One region of the Mesorhizobium sp. C264A genome, then DNA from elsewhere that is predicted to be linked to it. Evidence: riboswitches for the same ligand, from Rfam matches in the RefSeq annotation. Region 1 holds a riboswitch; the other holds the start of a gene.
What was found. A riboswitch is a leader RNA that binds a small molecule or an ion and turns the genes downstream of it on or off. The one in region 1 is predicted to bind S-adenosylmethionine.
Positions count from the first base shown of each region.

Region 1 (6,924 bases):
GCAGCATGAGCACCGAAAGCGCCCCCGCCCCGCAGGGCAACGTCGCCGACGAACAGCGCCCGCGCATCGCCGTCTCGGCGCTGGCGACGAATTTACGCGAATACGGACTGATCATAGCCCTGATCGTCATCATGCTGTTCTTCCAGTTCACCACGTCGGGGACGTTGTTCAAGCCGGTCAACCTCAGCAATCTGGTGCAGCAGAACTCCTTCATCATCGTGATGGCGCTGGGCATGCTGCTGGTGATCGTATCGGGCTATATCGACCTCAGCGTCGGATCGGTCGCCGGTTTCATTGGCGCGCTGGCGGCAAACATGATGGTCATCTGGCAACTCGGACCGCTGAGCAATCCCCTGGTGGTTTCGATCGTCTGCCTGGTCGCGGGTGGCCTGATCGGCGCCGCGCAAGGGTATTGGATCGCCTATCACCGGATACCGAGCTTCATTGTCACGCTGGCCGGAATGCTGATCTTCCGCGGCATTTGCCAGGCGTTGCTTGGCGGCGGCTCGTCGGTGGGTCCGCTTCCCGACGACTTCAAGATGCTCAGTTCCGGCTTCATCCCGGATGTGATCGGCCCACTGACGCTCGTCCCGCCGGTCGTGAACGCAGCCGGCAAGACCATCATGGGCAGCGGCGTGACCCTGCACATGACGACGGTCGTGCTGGGGCTGATCGCCGTGCTCGCCTATGCCTATTTCGGGGTCCGCACCCGGCGCAAACGAGAACGCCATGGTTATGAGGCCGAGCCCTTCACCCTGTTCGTCGTCAAGACGCTGGTCGCCAGCGCGCTGGCGCTGTTCCTGGTCTATGAGTTTGCCAGCTACCGCGGCCTGCCCGTGGTGCTGCTGGTCATGGGCGTGCTGATCACGCTGTTCGTCTTCGTCACCAAGCGCATGACCATCGGGAGGCGCATCTACGCCATGGGCGGCAATCCCAAGGCGGCGCAGCTGTCGGGCATCAACACCGAGCGGCTGACGCTGATGGTGTTCATCAATATGGGCGTGCTGTCGGCGCTTGGCGGCCTGATCATCGCGGCTCGTCTCGGCCAGGCGGTGCCGGCGGCGGGTCTCGGCTCGGAGCTCGATGTCATCGCCGCAGTGTTCATCGGCGGCGCCTCGGCGATGGGCGGCGTCGGCCAGGTTATCGGGGCGGTCGTCGGCGGCTTCATCATGGGCGTGATGAACAACGGCATGTCGATCATGGGCGTCAATGTCGACTGGCAGCAGGTGGTCAAAGGCCTGGTGCTGCTCGGCGCCGTGATCTTCGACGTCTACAACAAGAACAAGGCCTGACAAGCTTCAGGCGAGGCAAGCAGGAGGCATACGATCGCGGCGCAGCCGGCAAATTGTCGGCATAAGAAGTCCCCCGAGGGATCAAGCTCGCGAGCGCAATCCGGACGAAGAGTTCAACCCGTGGCGCGGCTAGGTCCGAGCCGCGCAGGTCAAGGTTTGCCAAGAGGCATCCAAGGCCAAGCACATGAGAGAGGATTTCATCATGCTAATCTCCCAGATCCTCGACGACGCCGAGACCATCCGCGTCGTCGCCCGCAATGGCGGCGGCAAGACCAGGATCATCAACGGCGCCCGCAGCGTCTATTCGCTGGCCCTGGAAGCCGCGCGCACCGGAACGGGCCTCGCCGCGCTGATCGAACGCAAGGGGTTCGGTGAAGCGATAGACCTCGACGCCATCTACAAGAAGGGCCGGCTGGAGTCGCCGATCAATCATCCCGATCCTGCGCATCTGCATCTGACCGGCACCGGCCTGACCCATCTCGGCTCGGCGGCGACACGCGATTCCATGCACAAGAAGCTCAGCGATGGCGGCGAGGAGCAGCTTACCGATTCCATGAAGATGTTCCGCATGGGGCTCGAAGGCGGCAAGCCGGCCAAGGGCCAGACCGGCGTGCAGCCGGAATGGTTCTACAAGGGCAACGGCACCATGGCGGTGGCGCCGGGCGCCGCACTGATGTCGCCGGCCTTTGCGCAGGACGCCGGCGAGGAGCCGGAAATCGCCGGCATCTATGTCATCGGCGACGACGGCGCGCCGTTCCGCGTCGGCTTCACGCTGTCGAACGAGTTTTCCGATCATGTTACCGAGCGGGTGAACTATCTGTTCCTGGCACATTCCAAACTGCGCAACGCCTCGTTCGGGCCGGAAATCCTGATCGGCGACCTGCCGGCCGACGTCAGGGGCTCATCGCGAATCTATCGCGACAGCAATTTGCTGTGGGAAAAGCCGTTCCTGTCGGGCGAAGCGAACATGTCGCACACAATCGCCAATCTCGAACATCATCACTTCAAATATTCGGCCTTCCGCCAGCCGGGCGACGTGCATGTGCACATGTTCGGCACGGCGACGCTGTCCTTTGCCGACGGCATCAAGACTCAGGCCGGCGACGTTTTCGAGATCGAGGCCGCGGATTTCGGCCTGCCGCTGCGCAACCCGCTGGAGATTGAGCAGCCGGTTAAGGTGGCGGTGAAGGCGCTTTGAGGCAGCATCACAATTCGGGAGCCGGAAATGAACGGAATGCGGCTTGTCATTGTGTTCACGGGCGTGGCCCTGTTCCTGACCCAACCGTCGGTGGCCTTTAGCGCCGGCCAGTGCAGCCCGAAGTCCTATCGTGAAGCCCGTTTGGCGATGACGAGCCGTCTTCTAGCAACCGGCTATTCGAAAGCCCAGGTGAGCTTTCTGATGCGCAACACGGATCACATGACATCAGCGCTTCGCGGCGACAGGCTGAACAACAATGGCAAGGTCTGCGGCATCGACTCCGCCAAGGCCCATGTCCTCGGTTGCCTCGACAAGCAGTTGTTCCCGTTGAAGCGCGGCTCAAACGCTTCGCTCGACGAGGTCAAACTGACCGAAGGCTTTTGGGGCAGGAAACGTTTGGCCGCACGCGAACTGCTGTTTATCGGCCATTTTCATGCCTGCCTTGGCGCCGCGAAATCGTATCTCTTTCGCGGCTGACGCCGGCGGACGGGACTCAATAGATATCGAAATCGAAATACTTGGCCTGGATCTTCTTGTAAGTGCCGTCGGCGACGATGGCGTCTATCGCCGCGTTGAGCTTGTCGCGAAGTGCCGTGTCCTCCAGGCGGACAGCGATGCCGGCTTGCGTCTCGGTGCCCTTGACGTCACCGACAAGCTTGCAGCAGCCGTCGCTCGCCTTCTTCAGCCAGTCCATCAGCACGAATTTGTCGGAGATGACGGCGTCGAGACGGCCGTTCTGCAAGTCGGTGATCGCCTCTTCCTGGGTGGGGTAGAGTTTCGCCTCGGCGCCGGCCTTGCCATAGGCGTCCTGCGCATAGTCGGCCTGGGTGGTCGAGGCCTGCGCGCCCACCGTCTTGCCGGCAAGGGCTGCCGGTTCGGTGGAAGTGAGGTCGCTGTCCTTCGGCGCCACCAGCGCCAGCGGCGTCGTGTAGTATTTGTTGGTGAAGGCGACCTGTTTCTTGCGCTCCTCGGTGATGCTCATCGAGGCGATGATGGCGTCGAACTTTTTCGCCTGCAGCGCCGGGATGATGCCGTCCCAGTCCTGGGTGACGATCTCGCACTCGACCTTCATCTGCGCACACAGCGCATTGGCAATGTCGATGTCGAAGCCCTCGATCTTGCCGTCCGCGGTGATGGTGTTGAAGGGCGGATAAGCGCCCTCGGTGCCGATCTTCAATTTCTCCTGCGCCTCAGCCAGCGAGCCGGCCGATATCACCAGCATGGCAGCGCTCGCTGCCGATATGATCCATCTTGAAATCTGCATCTTGGTTCCCCTTGCGCGCCGTTCTCTTGCCGGCCACCGAAAGGCAGCCAAGCATGGTGAGGCAGCGCAGGCAAGTATTTTGCCTGACGGTGATCGAAGGTTCAGCCGGCGGGGCGGAAATGCTTGGAGAGCTTGAGGCCTTGCGCCTGGTAATTCGAGCCGAGATCGGTGCCGTAAAGCGCCTGCGGCCGCTTCAGCATGTGTTCGTAGACCAGCCGGCCGACAATCTGGCCGTGGTCGAGGATGAACGGCACTTCGTGGCTGCGCACTTCGAGCACCGCCCGGCTGCCGGTGCCGCCTGAGGCCGAATGGCCGAAGCCCGGATCGAAGAAGCCGGCATAGTGAACACGGAATTCGCCAACCAGCGGATCGAAGGGCGTCATCTCGGCGGCGTAGAGCGGCGGCACGTGCACGGCTTCGCGGCTGACCAGGATGTAGAACTCGTCCGGGTCGAGCACCAGTTCGCCGGCGCCGCTCTTATAGAGCGGCTCCCAGAAATCGACGGCATCCTGGGCGGCGCGCTTGTCGACATCGACCAAGCCGGTGTGATGCTTGCCGCGATAGCCGACCAGGCCGTTCTGGTCGCCGTCAAGATCGATCGACAGCGCAATGCCGCCGCCGGAAATGTTGGGCGGCTCGGTCGCCACCAGCATCTCGGCGCGGTGCAATTCGTTCAGTTCTGCCTCCGACAACAGCGCGTTGCCAGTGCGAAAGCGGATCTGCGACAGCCTCGATCCGGCGCGTACGACGATCGGGAAGGTGCGTGGACTGACTTCGAGATAAAGCGGCCCGTGATAGCCGGGGGCGATCTTGTCGAACTCATGGCCGCGATCGGTCATCACCCGGGTGAAGATGTCGAGCCGGCCGGTCGAGCTCTTCGGGTTGGCCGAGGCCGACACGTTTGCGGGCAGCGCCAGGCTTTCGAGCAGCGGCACGATGTAGACGCAGCCGGTTTCCAGCACCGCGCCCTCGGCGAGACTGAATTCGTGCAATTTCAGCCGGTGAAGCTTGTCGGCCACCAGATGATCGGGACCCGGCAGGAAGGAGGCGCGCACGCGAAAAGCCTTGTCGCCGAGCCTGAGATCGAGGCTCGCCGGCTGCACCTGGTCGACATCGAGCGCGCGCGGCGACTTCAGCGCGCCGGACTGAAACAGCGCGGAAATGTCCTGATCGGGAAGAATGCCTGTCTGCCGCAAAAGGCTGGCTCCGCTCCAAGGTCGGTCTCTTTGTGGCAGGTTCTTGCCGCAAAACCGCTGGATATTGTTGCGGAACCTGCCTAGTACAAACCTCTTAATGAAGCCGGCAATTGACGCAAGCGCAGGTGAGGTCTAAAGGGTCGTTATCCCGTGGTGATTTGGCCGGTCGGCTTGCAGCCACGTTAAACAAGTCGCTAAAGGACCGTCGGGCCGCAAGGCCATATGGACCGGTTGCGACTTTCGCGGCCGGTTTTTTTGTGTCTGGAACAAAAGCGATGAGCACCAAGAAGCGTAACTGGAAACCTCAGACCGCACTCGTGCACGGGGGAACGCTGCGTTCCCAGTTCGGCGAGACGTCCGAAGCGATGTACCTCACCCAAGGCTATGTCTACGAGACGGCGCAGGCTGCCGAGGCCCGTTTCAAGGGCGAGGAGCCGGGCTTCATCTATTCGCGCTATGCCAACCCTACCGTCGACATGTTCGAAAAGCGCATGTGCGCGCTGGAGGGTGCCGAAGATGCGCGCGCCACGGCGTCCGGCATGGCTGCGGTGACGGCAGCGCTCCTGTGCAGCGCCAAGGCCGGCGACCATATCGTTGCGGCGCGCGCGCTGTTCGGCTCCTGCCGCTGGGTGGTGGAGACGCTGGCGCCGAAATACGGCATCGAGGCAACGCTGGTCGACGGCACCGACATCGCCAACTGGGAAAAGGCGGTGCGGCCGAACACGAAACTGTTCTTCCTGGAAAGCCCGACCAATCCGACGCTGGAAGTGGTCGACATCGCAGCGGTGGCGGCGCTCGCCACCTCGATCGGCGCCAGGCTGATCGTCGACAATGTCTTTGCCACGCCCTTGCAGCAGAAGCCCTTGCAGCTCGGCGCCCATATCGTCGTCTACTCCGCGACCAAGCACATTGACGGCCAGGGACGCTGTCTCGGCGGCATCATCCTGTCGGACAAGAAATGGATCGACGAGAATTTGCACGACTATTTCCGCCACACCGGCCCGAGCCTGTCGCCGTTCAACGCCTGGACGCTGCTCAAGGGCCTGGAGACGCTGCCGGTTCGGGTGCGCCAGCAGACGGAAAGCGCGGCCAAGATCGCGGATTTCCTGGCAGGACGGCCGGAAATCGCCCGCGTGATCTATCCCGGCCGCGCCGACCACCCGCAGGCCGACATCGTCAAGAAGCAGATGACGGGCGGATCGACGCTGATCTGCCTCGACGTGAAGGGCGGCAAGCAGGCGGCCTTCGCCTTGCAGAACGCGCTCGACATCGTGCTGATCTCCAACAATCTCGGCGACGCCAAGAGCCTGATCACCCATCCGGCGACCACCACGCACAAGAACCTCAGCGACGAAGCTCGCGCCGAGCTTGGCATCGGGCCGGGAACGCTCAGGCTGTCGGTCGGTCTTGAGGATACGGACGATCTGCTGGAGGACGTTGCGCAGGCGCTGAAGGCAGCCGGGTAGGCCGCGAGGCGTCACGCTCCCGACGAAGCCTCTTCCAGCTCGGCCGTCTTGGTGCCGATGATCATGGTGTTGCCGCCAATCGACGGCGCCGCTCAGCCAGCCGCGCGCCCAGATGGCGGGAAGCATCATGTCGCGGACCATCATCGCCGGGACCATGCGCAGCGACAGATGCCAGCCCTTGGCCGCGGCCAGCGCGCATTCGGGAATGTAGGCCGCCGCCAGCACGGCCAACACCGTGGCCGGCAGGCTGATGCCGGCACTTGCTGCCGCCACCAGCGCCAACGCCAACGGCACGGCGACGCCGGTCAGGATCTCGGGTGCGAAAAACAGCGGGAAAGTGACGCGGCGCAACCGCGCCCAGCGCGCCTGACGCGACCAGATGTCGGCAAGTCGGCGCTGCCCCAGTGGTTGCTCGAAAGGCGAGGCAACGAGATTGACGCGCAGGCCCAGTCCGTTGACCAGCTTGGTTGCAGCAGCATCCTCGGCGATCTCGGCGGCCAGCGCGCGG
Region 1 covers NZ_JAMYVY010000002.1:425,385-432,308, forward strand. Annotated here, with positions in the region: gene mmsA (multiple monosaccharide ABC transporter ATP-binding protein) at 1-9, shown strand, start outside; gene mmsB (multiple monosaccharide ABC transporter permease) at 6-1,292, shown strand; gene araD1 (AraD1 family protein) at 1,495-2,490, shown strand; gene NKL04_RS21150 (hypothetical protein) at 2,518-2,967, shown strand; gene NKL04_RS21155 (ABC transporter substrate-binding protein) at 2,984-3,754, opposite strand; gene NKL04_RS21160 (2'-deoxycytidine 5'-triphosphate deaminase) at 3,856-4,950, opposite strand; SAM riboswitch at 5,091-5,168, shown strand; gene NKL04_RS21165 (O-succinylhomoserine sulfhydrylase) at 5,226-6,416, shown strand; partial or broken gene NKL04_RS21170 (ceramide glucosyltransferase) at 6,428-6,924, opposite strand, start outside.

Region 2 (6,924 bases), 1.6 Mb from region 1:
CTTGCCTGCACCACGCCCGTGGCTGCCCCGGCCGTTGCCGTGGATGTCGAACTGGTGCTGGCCGTCGACATCTCACAGTCGATGGACGAGAGGGAGTTCGCGCTGCAGCGCGCTGGCTATGTCGAGGCGCTCAGGCATCCCGATTTCATCAAGGCCGTGCGCTCGGGAACCACCGGGCGCATCGCGCTTGCCTATTTCGAATGGGCGGGCGTCGTGCGCGAGGATGGCGTCATCGCCTGGCAGGTGATCGACAGCGCAGAGAGCGCCAACGCCTTAGCCGACAGAATAGAAGCGCGGCCGTTCCGCAGCTTTCGCGGCACCTCGATTTCCGGTGCGCTTGCCTTCGGCGCCGGGCTGTTCGAGGGCACGGGGTTCGATGCGCCACGCAGCGTCATCGACATTTCCGGCGACGGTCCCAACAACACCGGGCTGCCCGTCGCCACGACACGCGATGCGGCGGTGGCCAAGGGCATCGTCATCAACGGCCTGCCGATCCTGATCAGCCCGTCGCCGACCTTCAGCCATCTCGACCAGTATTATGACGACTGCGTCACCGGTGGGCCCGGCTCCTTCGTGTTGCCGATCTATGCGGCCTCGGAATTCGCCACCGCCATACGCCGCAAGTTGATCCTGGAGGTGAGCGGCATCGCCGATGCGACCGTGGTCCCGATCGATGCCGCCGCACCCATGGACTGCCTGCAGGGCGAACGCGACCGGCGGCTATATTCCGACCCATATCTGCCGGAACTCGACAAATGAGGTTTGAGGCAGTTCGGAGGGGAAAGCCGCTGCGCGGCTTGTCGGCAAACTTCAGGCCGGCCGTGCACCGTATTTGTCGCGAAATTCGGCATAGAGATCGCGGCGCCAGCGCCGGCCGCCGACATAGCCACGCAACAGCTGCGGCAGCGAATAGCCAAGCGCCTTCGACGACCGGTTGGCCATATAGCCGGAGAACGCCTGCGAAACCCTGCCCTTGAGTGCATCGGCGATGAGCTGCCGGGCGATCATGTAAGGCGGAATGTAGGGGTAGCGGTCGGCGATATAGGGGTGCTTGTCGATCAAGCTCGCATAGGCTTCGACATAGCCGTCCCGGCGACCGGAGATCGAATTCTCCGAGTTGTACTTTTTCCAGTCGATCACTTCGGACAGCTGCGCGCCGCTGCGACGGGCAAAGCGCAGCAACAATTCGCGATCCTGCATGCGCGTGACGTCACTGTCGTAGCCGCCGATGGCCAGCAGCGACTCGCGCCGGGCGGTGATTGCCGACCCGGCAATGAAGATGGTCTGCGCGACAAGGGCCCGCTCCAGCGAGTCGCGGCTCAGCAGCGCCTCGCGGTTGACGCAGTTGGTGCGGCGATTGCCCTTCAGCGACACGAAGGAACTGATCAGCACTTCGAGCGAGGGATTGTTGTCGAACTGCTCCAGCGTCCGCGCCAGGCGATCCGGCAAATAGACGTCGTCGGAATCGAGGAATGTCACCACCGGCGCCTGCGCCCGCTCGATGCCGGCATTGCGGGCGGCATTGGCGCCGCGCCATTTCGAGCCAACATAGATCAGCCGTGGATCGCGGATTTCGGCAAGTGCGGCTGCCGTACCGTCGGTCGAGCCGTCATCGACGACAATGTGTTCGAACCGGGGAAAATTCTGCGCCAGCACGCTCTCCACGGCGCGCACCACCTTGCTGCGGCGATTGTGCGTCGGTGTGATCACCGAGATCAGCGGAGCGAGGTCGGTTGCCTTGGACATGTTGCTTCGATTGTGCCCCGAAATGCCTGGAGGCCGGAGGTTTTGATGGTCGCCGTCCAAGCCTTACCCCGGGATGGCATTCGATTCGACGCTACAAAAAACCAGCGGCAATGTCATCACAAACTGTTGAGCCAGGACGCCGGTAAGCCGGCCGATTACCCCAGACGTAATCGACCGATGGCCATCATGTCTGCAGATTGCGCCAACGAAGCCGGTCGTCGGGCTTCGATCTCACAGGGAGTTCAGCCATGGCCGCCTACGCCGTCGCCCATATGCGTCAAGTCACAATGGGCCCGCAGATTGTCGAGTATCTGCAGAGGATCGACGCCACATTGGAGCCGTTCGGCGGCCGCTTCCTTGTCCACGGCGGCGACATGGACGTGGTCGAAAACGAATGGCCCGGGCATCTGATCGTCATCGAGTTTCCGGACAGGGCGCATGCGTAGGGCTGGTACGATTCATCAGCCTATCGGGAGATTCTGGCCTTGCGCACCGACAACTCCCACGCCGATGTGATCATCGCCGATGGCGTTCAGCACCCGCACAAGGCGACGGACGTGCTGGAATAGGGGCAAACTACCGCTTCAGCAAGAACACCGCTTGCTGGCCGAAGAAATTCCAGAACCACCATGGCATCGACAGGCCGATCTTCTGGCCGTTGCCGTCGAGCGCGGTGGCTTTCTCGACCGAAGCGCCGAGTTCCTCGACCAGATTGACGAAGTCGCGGATGGTGCAGAAATGGATGTTGGGCGTGTCGTACCAGGAATAGGGCAGGTCCGCGGTCACCGGCATCCGGCCCTTGACGAACAGCGACAGCCGCACCCGCCAGTGGCCGAAATTGGGGAAGGAGACGATGGCGCGGTTGCCGATTCGCAGCAGCTCGTCGAGCACCAGCTTCGGGTTGCGGGTCGCCTGCAGCGTCTGAGACAGGACGACGAAGTCAAAACCCTTGTCCGGATAGAATTCGAGGTCGGTATCGGCATCGCCCTGGATGACCGAGAGACCGCGCGCCACGCATTCATTGACGCCGCGCTGTGACAGCTCCAGCCCGCGGCCGTCGACCTGCTTGGTCTCCTGCAGGAGTTCGAGCAGCAGGCCGTCGCCGGAGCCGACATCGAGCACCCGCGACTGCGGCGGTATCAGGTTGGCCACCACTTCGAGGTCGACGCGCTGGCTGCCATTGACGCTCATGAGGCGAGCCCCCTTGCGCGGGCCGCCGAGCCGATGAAGCCCTTGATGGCGGCAAACAGTTCGGGTTCATCGAGCAGGAAGGCATCATGGCCGCGGTCGGTGTCGATCTCGACGAAGGAGACGGAGGCGCCGGCGGCGTTGAGCGCATGCACGATCGAGCGGCTCTCCTCGGTCGGGAACAGCCAGTCCGAGGTGAAGGACACCAGGCAGAAGCGGGTCTTGGTCCCGGCAAAGGCATCTGCCAACCGGCCGCCATGGTCGGCGGCGAGGTCGAAATAATCCATCGAACGGGTCATGTAGAGGTAGGAGTTGGCGTCGAAGCGGTCGACGAATGTCATGCCCTGGTGGCGCAGATAGCTTTCGATCTGGAAATCTGCGTCGAAACCGAAGGTCAGCGCTTCGCGGTCCTGCAGATTGCGGCCGAATTTCCGATGCAGGGCGGCTTCCGACAGATAGGTGATGTGGGCGGCCATGCGCGCCACGGCGAGCCCCTTTTCCGGGCGCTTGCCGTGCTCGAAATATTTGCCGCCATGCCAGTCCGGATCAGCCATGACAGCCTGGCGGCCGACCTCGTGGAAGGCGATGTTCTGCGAGGAATGGCGTGCGCCTGTGGCGATCGGCAGGGCCGAGAAGACGCGCTCGGAATAGCATGACGCCCATTCCAGCACCTGCATGCCGCCCATCGAGCCGCCGAGCACGCAAAACAGCTTTTCGATGCCGAAATGGTCGACCAGCATCAGTTGCGCCCGCACCATGTCGCGGATGGTGATGATTGGCAGGTCGAGGCCGTAGGGCTTGCCGGTGGCGGGATTGGTCGAGGCCGGACCGGTGGAGCCGAGGCAGCCGCCGATGACGTTGGAGCAAATGACGAAGAAGCGGTTGGTGTCGATGATCTTGCCGGGACCGATCAGCACTTCCCACCAGCCGGGCTTGCCGGTCACCGGATTGGTGCTGGCGACATGCTGGTCGCCGGTCAGCGCGTGGCAGACCAGGATGGCGTTGGTGCGGGCATCGTTGAGGGCGCCATATGTCTGGTAGGCGATCTGGAACGGCGACAAAAGCGTGCCGGCGTCGAGCTTCAGCGGCTTGTCAGGGCCAAAACGCAACACAGGGCTCGACGGGTTGTCGGCCTCGTTGTTGGTTTTTGTAGCGCGGAGCGCGGCCATGTGACTCTCCTTGCCCGCCGTCAGGCAATAAAAAACCGGCAATGCGATCGCAAAGCCGGTTACGTCACGCAAACGGCCCTTTAGCGAGTTGTTTAACGTGGCTGCAAGCCGACCGGCCAAATCACCACGGAACTGTTGCGTTCTTCTAGAACTCGTGCGGCCCGGCGTCAACGGCCAGCTATTGCCCGCCTCTCGACATTCGCGGCTACGGCTTGTATTTCCGCTGCGGCCTCCGGACGGAGGCATTCTCGATGGATTTGCGGCATGGACAAGACAGCGGACAAGGCACGGCCGACGCCCCGCGCGGGCATTATGGACATCGACGCCTATGTGCCGGGCAAGAGCACGGCACCGGCCGGCGTCGCCAAGGTCCATAAATTGTCGTCGAACGAGAACCCGCTCGGCCCGTCGCCGAAGGCGATCGAGGCCGCGCGCGAAGTGGCCAGCAAGCTCGATGTCTATCCCGACGGCACCGCCCGCCGGCTGCGCGAGGCGATCGCCGAGGTGCATGGCCTCAACCCGGCAAACATCATCTGCTCCAACGGTTCCGACGAGATTTTGGGCCTGCTGGCGCAGACCTATCTGGCGGCCGGCGATGAGGCCATCATCACCGAACACGCCTTCATGATCTACAAGATCTACATCCAGTCGGCCGGCGGGACACCGGTGACGATCAAGGAAACCGAGGAACGCGCCGACGTCGACGCGATCCTGGCCGCGGTGACGCCGCGGACCAAAATCATCTTCCTCGCCAATCCCAACAATCCGACCGGAACCTATCTGCCGTTCCAGGAGGTCCGCCGCCTGCATTCCGCTCTCCCGGGCAACGTGCTTCTGGTGCTCGACGCGGCCTATGCCGAATATGTCAGGCGCAATGACTATGAGGCCGGCATCGAGCTGGCGGGCAGCGCACAGAATGTGGTCATGACCCGCACCTTCTCCAAGCTTGGCCTTGGCGGCGCGCGCATCGGCTGGATGTATGGCCCACTGCACATCGTCGATGCCATCAACCGCATCCGCGGCCCTTTCAACGTTAACGCAACAGCGATCGAGGCCGGCATTGCCGCCATCCGCGACCGCGCCCATGTCGAGCGCAGTTCGTTGCACAACGAGACCTGGCTTACCTGGCTGAATGAAGAACTGACGAAGCTTGGGCTGCGCGTGACGCCCAGCGTCGGCAATTTCGTCCTCATCCACTTTCCCGACGACAAGAGGCATTCGGCTGAGGCGGCGGACGATTACCTCACCCAGCGCGGCTATATATTGCGGCGCGTTACCGGCTATGGCTTTCCCAATGCGCTGCGCATGAGCGTCGGCACCGAAGAAGCAAATCGCGGCGTCATCGATGCCCTCACGACATTCCTGAAAAGCTGAAACAATGACATTACCGATGTTTGAAAAGATCGCGCTGGTCGGCATCGGCCTGATCGGCTCGTCGCTGGCCCGAATCATCCGCCGCGAGGGCCTGGCCCGCCATGTCGCCATCGCGACGCGCAGCCCGGCCACGCTGGCGCGGGCGAAGGAGCTCGGTCTTGGCGAGAGCTACACCACCGGCGCCAGGGAAGCGGTCCGCGACGCCGACCTGATCATCGTCTCGGTGCCTGTGGGATCGTCGGGCGAGGTGGCGCAAGAGATCGCAGCGGCGCTGAAAAAAGGCGCCATCCTCACCGATGTCGGTTCGACCAAGGCCTCCGTCATTGCGCAAATGCAGCCCTATGTGCCGGACGGCGTGCACTTCATTCCGGGACACCCGCTGGCGGGTACGGAGAAATCGGGCCCGGATGCGGGTTTCGCCGAGCTGTTCGAAAACCGCTGGTGCATCTTCACGCCGCTGCCGGGAACCGATCCGGCCGCGCTGGAAAAGCTGTCGGAATTCTGGCGGCGCTGCGGCTCCAACATCGACACGATGGACCCGCAGCATCATGACATGACGCTGGCCATCGTTTCGCATCTTCCGCACATCATTGCCTACAACATCGTCGGCACCGCCGACGATCTGGAATCGGTGACCAAGTCGGAAGTGATCAAATATTCGGCTTCCGGTTTCCGCGACTTCACCCGTCTGGCCGCCTCCGACCCGACCATGTGGCGCGACGTGTGCCTGCACAACAAGGATGCCATCCTGGAAATGCTGGCGCGCTTTTCGGAGGACCTCGCCTCGCTGCAGCGGGCGATCCGCTGGGGCGACGGCGACAAGCTGTTCGACCTGTTCACCCGGACCCGCGCCGTGCGACGCTCGATCATCGAAGCCGGCCAGGACATCGACGTGCCGGACTTCGGCCGCCAGGCGATCGAGCACCCGGTGAAAAGTTAAACCTGTTTCAGACGCGCCAGGTCGCCGCGACCATGGCCATTGTCTCGGCGCGGTCCGGCGCGCCCAGCCGGCCGCCGAAGCGCTGGCATTTGAGCGCGGCCGCCGCGCTGGCAAAGCGCAACGCGTGCTCGACCGGCATGGCCTCAGCAAGTCCAACGGCAAAGGCGCCGTGGAAAACGTCGCCGGCGGCCAGCGTGTCGACCGCCTTGACCTTCGGCGCCGCGATGTGGCGCACCCATCCGGCGGACCGGTCATGCCACCAGCTTCCCGCGGCTCCGCCGGTAACCGCGACAAAGGCGTCTGTGCGGCTGGCGAGGTCGGCGCAGGCGGTTTCGGGGTCCAGCGCATGGCCGCAGACGATGCGTGCCGCCGTCTCCGAAGCGACGATGTGCGATGCCAGCGGCAGCAGGCGCTCCAGCACCTCAACCGGCGCCGTGTCGGCGTCGAGGATGGCGGGACGGCCGGCGCTGCGCGCGGCGGTCAAGGCAAGAGCGGCGGCGCCCGGCC
Region 2 covers NZ_JAMYVY010000002.1:2,000,726-2,007,649, forward strand. Annotated here, with positions in the region: gene NKL04_RS28855 (DUF1194 domain-containing protein) at 1-759, shown strand, start outside; gene NKL04_RS28860 (glycosyltransferase family 2 protein) at 811-1,746, opposite strand; partial or broken gene NKL04_RS28865 (DUF1330 domain-containing protein) at 1,995-2,315, shown strand; gene metW (methionine biosynthesis protein MetW) at 2,323-2,937, opposite strand; gene metX (homoserine O-acetyltransferase MetX) at 2,934-4,103, opposite strand; SAM riboswitch at 4,164-4,241, opposite strand; gene hisC (histidinol-phosphate transaminase) at 4,368-5,477, shown strand; gene NKL04_RS28885 (prephenate/arogenate dehydrogenase family protein) at 5,482-6,417, shown strand; gene NKL04_RS28890 (sugar kinase) at 6,425-6,924, opposite strand, start outside.
Region 2: it holds a riboswitch for S-adenosylmethionine, as region 1 does, so the genes downstream of both, metX (homoserine O-acetyltransferase MetX) here and NKL04_RS21165 (O-succinylhomoserine sulfhydrylase) in region 1, are expected to answer to the same signal.